Regions from separate parts of the Brachybacterium hainanense genome, predicted to be linked through region 2. Evidence: predicted binding sites of a transcription regulator. Region 2 holds the regulator's gene; each other region holds the start of a gene.
The links. Region 2 encodes HrcA, which represses chaperone genes, less so after heat shock. Its sites were predicted from a motif close to TTNGCACTCGNNNNNNNCGAGTGCNAA; they were not measured.

Region 1 (3,255 bases), on a different contig from region 2:
CGCAGGCTGTTCCGTCATGCGAGACTCGGCTCTCGACATGTGGACGACCCTCTAGGCTCGAGCGATGGATGCACAGCGAAAGCGGCCAGGGGTGATGCGCCCGTTCGTCGACGACGCCTGGCTGCAGGCGCATCGGGACGAGGTCGTCCTCGCCGATGTGCGCTGGTACCTGGACGGGACGTCCGGGGAGGCGGCGTACCGGAGCGGGCACATCCCCGGGGCGGTCTTCGTGGACCTGGACCGGTGGCTGTCCGGCGACGCCGGACCGGCGGGGCTCAACCCGTTGCCCGATCCCGCCGTGTTCGCGCGCGGCCTGGGCGGTCTCGGCATCGGAGAGGACACCGCCGTCGTCGCCTACGACGATGCCGGCGGCGTCATCGCGGCGCGCCTGGTGTGGATGCTGCGGGCCATCGGAGGGAGCGCCGCTCTGCTCGACGGAGGGCTCGCCGCATGGTCCGGGGATCTCGGGACCGACCTCGTGCGGCTCGCGCCGCAGGAGCGCCCGGTGATCCCGTGGCCGGCGGAGCTGCTCGCGGACGCCGATGAGGTCGACGCCTGGCCGGGCCTCGTCCTGGATGCCCGCAACCCCGACCGCTTCGACGGGAGCCTGCAGGTACCCAGCGATCCGCTGCCGGGGCACATCCCGGGCGCCGTCAACATCCCCTGTCGTCGGAACCTCGACGCCGAGGGCCGGCTGCTGTCGGCCGCGACGCTGCGGGAGACGTTCCGGCGAGCGGGTGTCGAGGACGGTGCGGAGGTCATCTCCTCCTGCGGCTCGGGGGTCACCGCGTGCCACACTCTGCTGACCCTGGAGCACATCGGTCTCGGTCGGGGACGCCTGTATCCCGGAGGCTGGTCCGAGTACGCGGCGATCCCGGGGCGCTCGGCGCAGAGGTGACCTCGCCGGTGCGCGCGGGCCCGGCGCCGTGGAAGGCCCCCGGCTCGCGACGGCGCGGGCTCGCCGCGGGAGGGGCTCGGCGTCGCCCCTCCCGCGGCGGACTGCTCAGCTCGAGCTCGCCTCGATCTGCTGGGGATCATCGGCGGTGCGGACCTCGATCTTGCGAGGCTTCGCCTTCTCGCTGACGGGGATCGTCACCGTGAGCACGCCGTTGCGGTAGCTCGCGGCGATGCCGTCGGTGTCGAGCCCCTGTCCGAGGCTCAGCTGGCGCAGGAAGGTACCTCCCGTGCGCTCGCGCGTGATCCACTGCGCGTTCTCCTCCGGGGCGATCGTCCTCTCGGCCCGGATGGTGAGCAGCTGCCCGTCGACGTCGACGTCGACGGACTCGGGGTCGATCCCGGGCAGATCCGCGCTCAGGACGTATCCCTCCTGGGTGCGGTACAGATCCATCGGGATCTGACGCAGGCCTCGACGGCCCGGGTCGAGGATCGAGTGGGTGAAGCGCTCCAGGTCCCGGAGCGGATCGTAGGGTGCCATCGCTTCTCCTTCCTGAGGGCCACCTCGGGTGGCCGCGGCTTTCGGGGGTGCGGGGCTCGTCCTGCCCCCGCTGAGCAGAAAATTAGCACTCTCCCCATGAGAGTGCCAGAGTTCGTTCGCCGGCGGCGAACGCCGCGAGGGCCGCGCGGCGGAGCCCGTGAGAGGGTGACCGGATGAGCTCGGAGCCCGATGCGACCGTCCACCCGCTCGACCGCCGCCGCGACCCGTCCCGTGTCGCGCTGGTCCGGCGCCTGGCGGCCGAGGTCGCCGCCCGTCACGGCGCCGACCTCGCACGGATGCGGCGCGCGAACGGGTACTCCCATGCGACCTGGGTGGGCGAGGGCATCGCGGTGCGGATCGCGCACGACCCCGGCGACATGGCCCGCGAGGTGGCGCTCGTCCGCGCCCTGCCGCGGGAGGTCGGGCACCCCGAGATCCTCGGCGCGGGCACCGTCGAGGGGCACGGCTGGATCGTGACTCGAGAGGTCCGGGGCCGGAACCTGCAGGACGTGTGGCGGGCGCTGACGTCCTCGCAGCAGAGACAGGCCGTCCAGCAGCTGTGGGAGCGGGCCCGGGCCGCGCATCGGGCGACGCCCGCGCTGCAGGCGCACGTGGAGTCGCACGGGGGATACGTCCCGGAGACGCTCGAGGACGCCCTGGCGGCGGCGGGGCGGGCCGAGGGCGCGCTGGACCTGCCCGAAGGGCGGCGCTCCCGGCTCCGCAGGATCATCGGCGAGTACTTCCGGGCGGCCCCGGACGCCGCGCAGGTCGTGGCCCACGGCGACCTCGCGTTGATGAACGCGCTCTGGGACGACGAGGTCGTCGCCCTGCTGGACTTCGAGTTCGCCGTGCGCGGACCGGTCGAGATCGACCTCGCCCGGCTGATGTGCGAGGCGCGGGTGAGCGAGGACGGCGACCACGTGGACTCCGCGGCGGGCGACGCCGCGGCAGGCATCGCCGCCCGGGGCATGGACCCTGTCCGCGGCCGCGTGCTCCTCCACGGGGCCGCGGTCCTCGACCAGCTGCGGGACCTGGACATCTGGCTCGGGCACGACGACATCCGGGAATCGGCGCAGCTGTGGCGCCCGGGCCGGCTGCTCTCCGGGCTGCTCGATCCCGAGGGCGGATATCTCGCCCCCGTGCTCCGGTGAGCTGTCCGGCGACGGGACGATGGCACGGCCCGGTGCGCTCAGCCGCCGGTCCCGGGCCGTGGCGAACGGGCATCAGACAGGCCGGACACGTCCTGATCTGTGCGTGCCGAGCGCGCGATCGGTCCGGGTCGTTCCCTCGAGCCGGTCGAGGATCCCCTCCGCGGTCGCCTCGTCGGTCACCAGGGCGTCGAGGATCCCGCCGCGGACGGCCGCGATGATCGCCTCCTCCTTCTCGGGGCCGCAGGCGACGCCGACCACCGTCGGGATCCGGCGCAGCTCCTCGAGGGAGAGTGCGAGCGTCCGCTCCGAGAGCGGGGTGCGGACGTGGCGGCCTTCCGCGTCGAAGTGGTGGTCGAGGATGTGCCCGACCGCGGCGCCCCGGCTGATCGCGGCGGAGATCTCCGGGGTGAGGTACTCGGCCAGGACGTCGCCGTCCGCAGGTGCATGGATCCCGGCGACGCCGACGAGGGCGATGTCGGCGCGGGCCGCGAGGGCCATGGTGGTGGCGACCCTCTCCTCCCGCAGCAGCGCCCGAGCGAGCCCCGGGTCGTCGACGAAGAGGGGGATCGGGATGCGTGCGCTGGTCGCCCCGAGCTGCTTCGCGATCTGATGGCAGATGGTGGGGGAGTCGCGACCCCATTCGGGGCGCCCTCCGGGGAGGGAGCCGAG
Region 2 (3,255 bases):
CGAGCGACTCCTTCGCCGCCGCCTCGACCTCCGCGAGGACCTGGGTCCCGTGGAGGTCGGTCAGCAGGACCCGCTCTCCGACGCCGATCCTCGCGACCTTGGCCGCGTGCCTGCCCTCCTCCCCGGCCAGGTGGCACGGGTCTCCGGCGCGCAGGGGCGCGAGCTCGCGATCCAGGACGAGGAAGGCGGACGGCGTCGCGGGCATCTCAGAGGTCCCGGAACCGCTCGCGGATCTTGTCGAACATGCCGCCGTGGCGGCGTCCGCCGGTGCGGGGGGTCTCCTCGCCGCGGAGGGCGGAGAACCGCTCCAGCAGCTCGGTCTGCTCCTCGGTGAGGCCCGTGGGGACCATGACGTCGAGCTCGATACGGATGTCGCCGCGCCGCTCGCGGCGCAGCGGGGACACGCCGAGGCCCTTGAGGGTGATCTCCTCGCCGGGCTGGCTGCCCGGGCGGATCCGCAGCTCCTGCACGCCGTCGAAGGTCTCCAGGGGAACGGTGGCGCCGAGGGCGGCGGAGGTCATCGGCACGCTCACCTGGGCCACGAGGTCGTCGCCCTCGCGGTGGAAGACGTCGTGCTCGGCGACGGAGAGCTCGACGAGGAGGTCGCCGGAGGGGCCGCCGGCCTCGCCGACCTCGCCCTCGCCGCGCAGCTGGATGCGCGTGCCGTGCTCGACGCCGGCGGGGATCTTCACGGTGAGGGTCCGCTCGTCCTGGATGCGGCCGTGTCCGGCGCAGGCCGTGCACGGATGCTCGATGATGTCGCCATGGCCCTCGCAGGTGGGGCACGGCGCCATCGTCACCATCTGGCCCAGCAGCGACTGCGCGACCCGCTGCACGTGGCCCGAGCCGTTGCACTGGGTGCATCGAATGGGGCTCGTCCCCTCCGCCGCGCAGGAGCCGTGGCAGGTCTGGCAGAGCACGGCGGTGCGGAAGGTGATCTTCTGCTCGGTGCCGAAGACCACATCGCGCAGGTCGATCGTCGTCCGGCGCAGGATGTCGCCGCCGCGGCGCTGGCGCGGGACCGGGCCCTGGCCACGGCCGCGCATGCCGGAGGCCCCTGCGAACATGTCGAAGATGTCGGAGAAGTCGAAGCCGGCCCCGCCGCCGGGGAAGCCGCCCATCCCCGGCCCGCCGCCCATGTCGTACTGCCGGCGCTTGTCGGGGTTCTTGAGCGTCTCGTAGGCCTGGGAGACCTTCTTGTACTTCTCCGCCGCCTCCGGGTCCGGGTTCACGTCCGGATGCAGCGAGCGGGCCGCCTTCTGGTAGGCCTTCTTGATCTGGTCGGTCGAGGCGTCCTTGGAGACGCCGAGCAGCTCGTAGTAGTCCTCGTTCACGAAGGGGATTCCTCAGATAGTGGATGGGGGCGGAGTCGCAGCGGGCGGGCGAAGAGTCCCGTCACTCCAGGAAGCGGTTGATGTAGCGGGCGAGCGCCTGCACCGTGGAGATGCCGGTGACGTAGTCCATGCGGGTGGGGCCGAGGATCGCCAGATGCGATCCGGGACGATACCCTGCGCCGACGAGGGCGGCTTGGGTCAGCGAGCGGTTGCGGATCTCCTGGCCGATGCGCACCTCGACGGCTCCGGGCTCCGCACTCATCTCCGAGAGCAGCCGCAGCAGCACGAGCTGCTCCTCGAGCAGATCGAGCAGGGGCTCCATGTCGCGGGAGAAGTCGGCGGCGGAGCGGGCCAGGTTCCCCGTGCCGGCCAGCACGATCCGATCCTCGGTGCGGGAGGCCGCGAGCGCGGCGACCATGTCCGTCACCTCGCGCACGCTGTCCTGGTCGGGGGCGGGGCTCGCGGCCACGAGCTGGTCCAGGCTCCGGTCCACGTCGGTCACCTCGCGTCCGCTCACGGCGCGCAGCAGGCCGTCGCGCAGGCCCGCGTAGAACGCCGCCTCACGGGGCTGGGACAGCGCGATGGTGCGCTGGTCCACGCGGCCGGACTCGGTGATGAGCACGACCAGCAGGAGGGAGTCCGCGACCTTGACCAGCTCGATGTGCCGCACCCGGGCCTGCTGCGGCGCCGGATACTGGACCATGGCGACCTGGTGGGTCAGCTGGGAGAGCAGCCGCACGGTGCGGAAGAGCAGCTCGTCGACGTCCCCGGCGTCCTCGAGGAAGGTGCTGATGGCGCGCCTCTCCCCGGTGGAGAGCGGCTTGATGGTCGCGACGTGGTCGACGAAGGCGCGGTAGCCCTTGTCGGTGGGCACGCGCCCGGCCGAGGTGTGGGGCTGGGTGATCAGCCCCTCCTCCTCGAGGACCGACATGTCGTTGCGCACCGTGGCCGCGGAGACGCCCAGGTCGTGACGGTCCAGCAGCGACTTGGAGCCGACCGGCTCGCGCGTGGCGACGAAGTCCTCGACGATCGCGCCGAGGATCTGCAGCTTGCGCGGATCCATCTCCGGCACCTCCCGTCCCTGTCTCTGCGGTGTCTCTGCTGTCTGCGTGTCTGCGTCTCCCGATGCTGGCACCCGAGGGCCCAGAGTGCCAATGCTACGCGTTCCGGGCGGGCCTGCGAGAGAGGCGTTCGCCACCGGGGTACCGTGGCGGCGTGTCACCGAGCTCCTTCCCCGATCGCTATGGCTCCGATGTGCTGGGCACCACCGCGGCCCACCATCGGCGCCGCCCCGTCGCCCGTGACGTGCCCGTGGCGCGCGGGCTCGTCGTCGAGGAGGCCGGGACCGGCTTCACCGGCGCCGTCACCCGCCTCGAGAAGATCGCCGGCGAGATCTGCGTCGAGCTGGAGGACCGCCGCGGGATCGTCCGCAGCTTCCCGCTGGGACCGGGTTTCATGATCGACGGGAAACCGGTCCGCCTGGTCCGCCCCGCGCCGGCCGCGCAACGGGCGCCGCAGCGCTCGGCGAGCGGCTCCGTGTACGTCGAGGGCGCCCGGGCCCGCACGGCCCGCGCCTCCCGGATCTGGGTGGAGGGCAAGCACGATGCCGAGCTCGTGCAGAAGGTCTGGGGACACGACCTGCGGATCGAGGGCGTGGTCGTCGAGATGCTCGACGGCGCCGACAACCTCGCGGAGCGGGTCGCCGACTTCGCTCCCGGCCCGCGCCGACGGCTGGGGATCCTCGTGGACCATCTCGTGCCCGGCTCCAAGGAGACCCGCATCGCCCAGCAGGTCATGCGCATGCGCGGAGCGCAGGGGAACGTCCTGATCCTGGGACATCCGTACGTCGACGTGTGGCAGGCGGTCAAGCCCGCCCGGGTCGGCCTCGAGGCCTGGCCGCATGTGCCCAAGGGCACCGATA
Region 3 (3,255 bases), on a different contig from region 2:
CCTCGTCGCCCTCGAGCGAGAGGGAGCCGAAGGTGTCCGCACCGGCCTGGAGCAGAGCCACGCCGCCGCCGGCGACGATGCCCTCCTCGACGGCCGCCTTGGCGTTGCGCACGGCGTCCTCGATGCGGTGCTTGCGCTCCTTGAGCTCGACCTCGGTCGCGGCGCCGGCCTTGATGACGGCCACGCCGCCGGCCAGCTTCGCCAGACGCTCCTGGAGCTTCTCGCGGTCGTAGTCCGAGTCGGAGTTCTCGATCTCCGCGCGGATCTGCTTGACGCGACCGGCGATGCGCTCGGCGTCGCCGGAGCCCTCGACGATGGTGGTCTCGTCCTTGGTGACGACGACCTTGCGCGCCTGGCCCAGCAGCTCGAGGCCCGCGGTCTCGAGCTTGAGGCCGACCTCCTCGGAGATGACCTGACCGCCGGTGAGGATCGCCATGTCCTCGAGCATCGCCTTGCGACGGTCGCCGAAGCCGGGGGCCTTGACGGCCACGGACTTGAAGGAGCCCTTGAGCTTGTTGACGACGAGGACCGCGAGGGCCTCGCCCTCGACGTCCTCGGCGATGATCGCGAGCGGCTTGCCGGCCTGGATGACCTTCTCCAGCAGCGGCAGCAGATCCTTGACCGAGGAGATCTTGGAGTTCATCAGGAGGATGTACGGGTCCTCGAGGACCGCCTCCTGGCGCTCCGCATCCGTCACGAAGTACGGCGAGGTGAAGCCCTTGTCGAAACGCATGCCCTCGGTGAGCTCCAGCTCGAGGCCCATGGTGTTGGACTCCTCGACCGTGATCACGCCCTCCTTGCCGACCTTGTCGAGCGCCTCGGCGATGAGCTCGCCGATCGCCGGGTCGGCCGCGGAGATGGCGGCGGTGTTCGCGATCTGCTCCTTGGTCTCGATCTCCTTGGCCTGCGCGAGCAGGGTCTCGGAGACCGCGGCCACGGCCTTGTCGATGCCGCGCTTGAGCGCGATCGGGTTGGCGCCGGCGGCGACGTTGCGCAGGCCCTCCTTGACCAGGGCCTGGGCCAGCACGGTGGCGGTGGTGGTGCCGTCGCCCGCGATGTCGTCGGTCTTCTTGGCGACCTCCTTGACGAGCTCCGCACCGATCTTCTCGTACGGGTCGTCGAGCTCGATCTCCTTGGCGATGGACACGCCGTCGTTGGTGATCGTGGGGGCGCCCCAGGACTTCTCGAGGACGACGTTGCGGCCCTTGGGGCCGAGGGTGACCTTGACGGCGTCGGCGAGCTGGTTCATACCCCGCTCGAGGCCGCGACGGGCCTCCTCGTCGTAAGCGATGAGCTTGGCCATTGTGGAATCTCTCCCGTGTCTGTGGTGTCCACCCGGCCCAGTGCCCGCGACGGACGGCGACCCGCGCGCCGTTCCTGTCACGACGCGCCGGACTCCTCACGGGGCCGGAATGCTCAGCCGTCGGGTCGCTGCGCCAGGACGCCGGGGCGCCTGTCACTCGCGACCGACGAGTGCCAGATCATCATAAGCACTCGGGGCCTGTGAGTGCTAACCCCCGGTGAGAATTGCGCCCGGGGCGGACGGCGCGCGCCCGGGACAACAGCGCGCCCCGGCTCGGAAGCCGGGGCGCGCATCGGCTCCGGGCCCGCCGGGGCCCGGGAGGGGTCAGCAGCTCATCCGTCCTCGCCGGAGCCGGGCTCCGTCACGGCGACGAAGGTGATGGCGTTGTCGTACTCGTCGCTCTGGCGGGCCTCGCCCGCGCCGACCTCCTGCGCGAGCGCCTGCGCGGTCGCGGCATCGGCCTCGTCGCGGTAGAAGACGACGGCCTCCTCCTGCTGGCTGTCCGCGGTCGCCACATCGACGGAGGTCCATCCCGCGCCCTCGAGGGTGTCGCGCCAGGCGCCGGCCATGCCGTTGATGCCGCCGGCGTTGATGACCACGACGGGGCGCGCGCGATCGGGTTCGGCGGCGGGCTCCTCCGCGGCGCTCGAGCTCTCCTCCGCCGGCGGGGTCGTCTCCGTGGCCGCGGCGGTCGTGGTGGGCGCATCGGCCCGATCGCCGCCGCCGTCCCTGCCCATGCCGACGATCGAGAACAGCAGCACCAGCAGCACGAGGAAGGCTGCGGCGATGACGATCAGATAGACGAGGTTCTGCCGCCAGAACGGGTGCTCGGCGCGATGCGCCCCGTAGAGGGACGCCGTCGCCGCCTCCCGGTCGAACTCGTCCGGTGGGTAGGGGTACTCGGAATCAGCCACGGCCCCATTAAACCCGCTGCACCTGTTCGCGGCGATGAGCACACGCCCCCGGAGAGCATCCGGGAGACGAAGCTCGCCTCGGGCCGGGGCCCGCGGGAGGGCTCAGGCGGCGTGCGCAGGGCCCGGCAGGCCGGGCCGCTCCTCGCGGTCACGGGTCCGCAGGGAGCGCAGCCGGTTCACGAGCGCGGGCGCCTCGGCGAGCGCCGCGGGGTCCGAGAGCAGGGCGTTGAGCCGGACGAAGTACGCGGTCGGCGTCATGCCGAGCTCCTCCCGGATGCGCCGCTCCTTCGCCCCCACGTACCGGTAGGTGCGGGCCTCGAGGGCGAGGATCCGCCGATCGCGCTCGCTCAGCCGCGCAGGGCCCCGGGCGGGGGGCTCGGCGTCGACGTGCGGGGCGGTGGAGGCGGACATGGCTCCAGCGTAGGCGCGCACTCGCGCTCGCCTGCGGCGACGCGCCGGTGAGGCTCTCCGTGGGAGACTTGCGCCATGCCTCTCCCTCTCGCGCAGACGATCGCGGCCGACTGGGCCGAAGCCCTCTCCCCCGTCGAGGAGCGGATCCACGGGATCGGAGACTTCCTGCGCGCCGAGGCCGCAGCCGGCCGGGGCTACCTGCCCGCAGGGGCGAACGTGCTGCGCGCCTTCACCCGGCCGATGTCCGAGGTGCGCGTGCTCATCGTCGGACAGGATCCGTACCCGACGCCCGGGCATGCGATCGGGCTGTCCTTCGCGACCTCGGCCGATGTCCGCCCGCTGCCGCGCAGCCTCGCCAACATCTACCAGGAGATGCAGGCGGACCTGGGGATCGCCCCCGCGGCGCACGGCGATCTGAGCCGCTGGCAGGACCAGGGCGTGCTGCTGCTGAACAGGGTGCTCACGGTGCAGCCGGGGCAGGCCGGATCGCATCGGCGGCGGGGCTGGGAGGAGGTCACCGAACGCGCGATCCGTGCGCTCGTCGCGCGCGGAGGGCCGCTCGTGGCGATCCTGTGGGGCCGCGACGCCCAGTCGCTGGTGCCGATGCTGGGGCAGGTCCCGTACATC

Region 1: the regulator HrcA is predicted to act here: its motif matches at 1,518-1,544, upstream of ACFFF6_RS07140 (Hsp20/alpha crystallin family protein).
Region 3: the regulator HrcA is predicted to act here: its motif matches at 1,488-1,514, upstream of groL (chaperonin GroEL).

Annotation. Positions count from the first base shown of each region.
Region 1 is NZ_JBHLSV010000006.1:102,965-106,219, forward strand. Features, by position in the region: gene ACFFF6_RS07135 (sulfurtransferase) at 65-898, shown strand; gene ACFFF6_RS07140 (Hsp20/alpha crystallin family protein) at 1,004-1,435, opposite strand; gene ACFFF6_RS07145 (phosphotransferase family protein) at 1,609-2,586, shown strand; gene ACFFF6_RS07150 (sugar-binding transcriptional regulator) at 2,659-3,255, opposite strand, start outside.
Region 2 is NZ_JBHLSV010000010.1:1,318-4,572, reverse strand. Features, by position in the region: gene ACFFF6_RS09540 (16S rRNA (uracil(1498)-N(3))-methyltransferase) at 1-205, opposite strand, end outside; gene dnaJ (molecular chaperone DnaJ) at 207-1,334, opposite strand; gene hrcA (heat-inducible transcriptional repressor HrcA) at 1,396-2,397, opposite strand; gene ACFFF6_RS09525 (DUF3097 domain-containing protein) at 2,550-3,255, shown strand, end outside.
Region 3 is NZ_JBHLSV010000019.1:67,093-70,347, reverse strand. Features, by position in the region: gene groL (chaperonin GroEL) at 1-1,303, opposite strand, end outside; gene ACFFF6_RS14405 (LytR C-terminal domain-containing protein) at 1,636-2,217, opposite strand; gene ACFFF6_RS14400 (DUF3263 domain-containing protein) at 2,320-2,628, opposite strand; gene ACFFF6_RS14395 (uracil-DNA glycosylase) at 2,704-3,255, shown strand, end outside.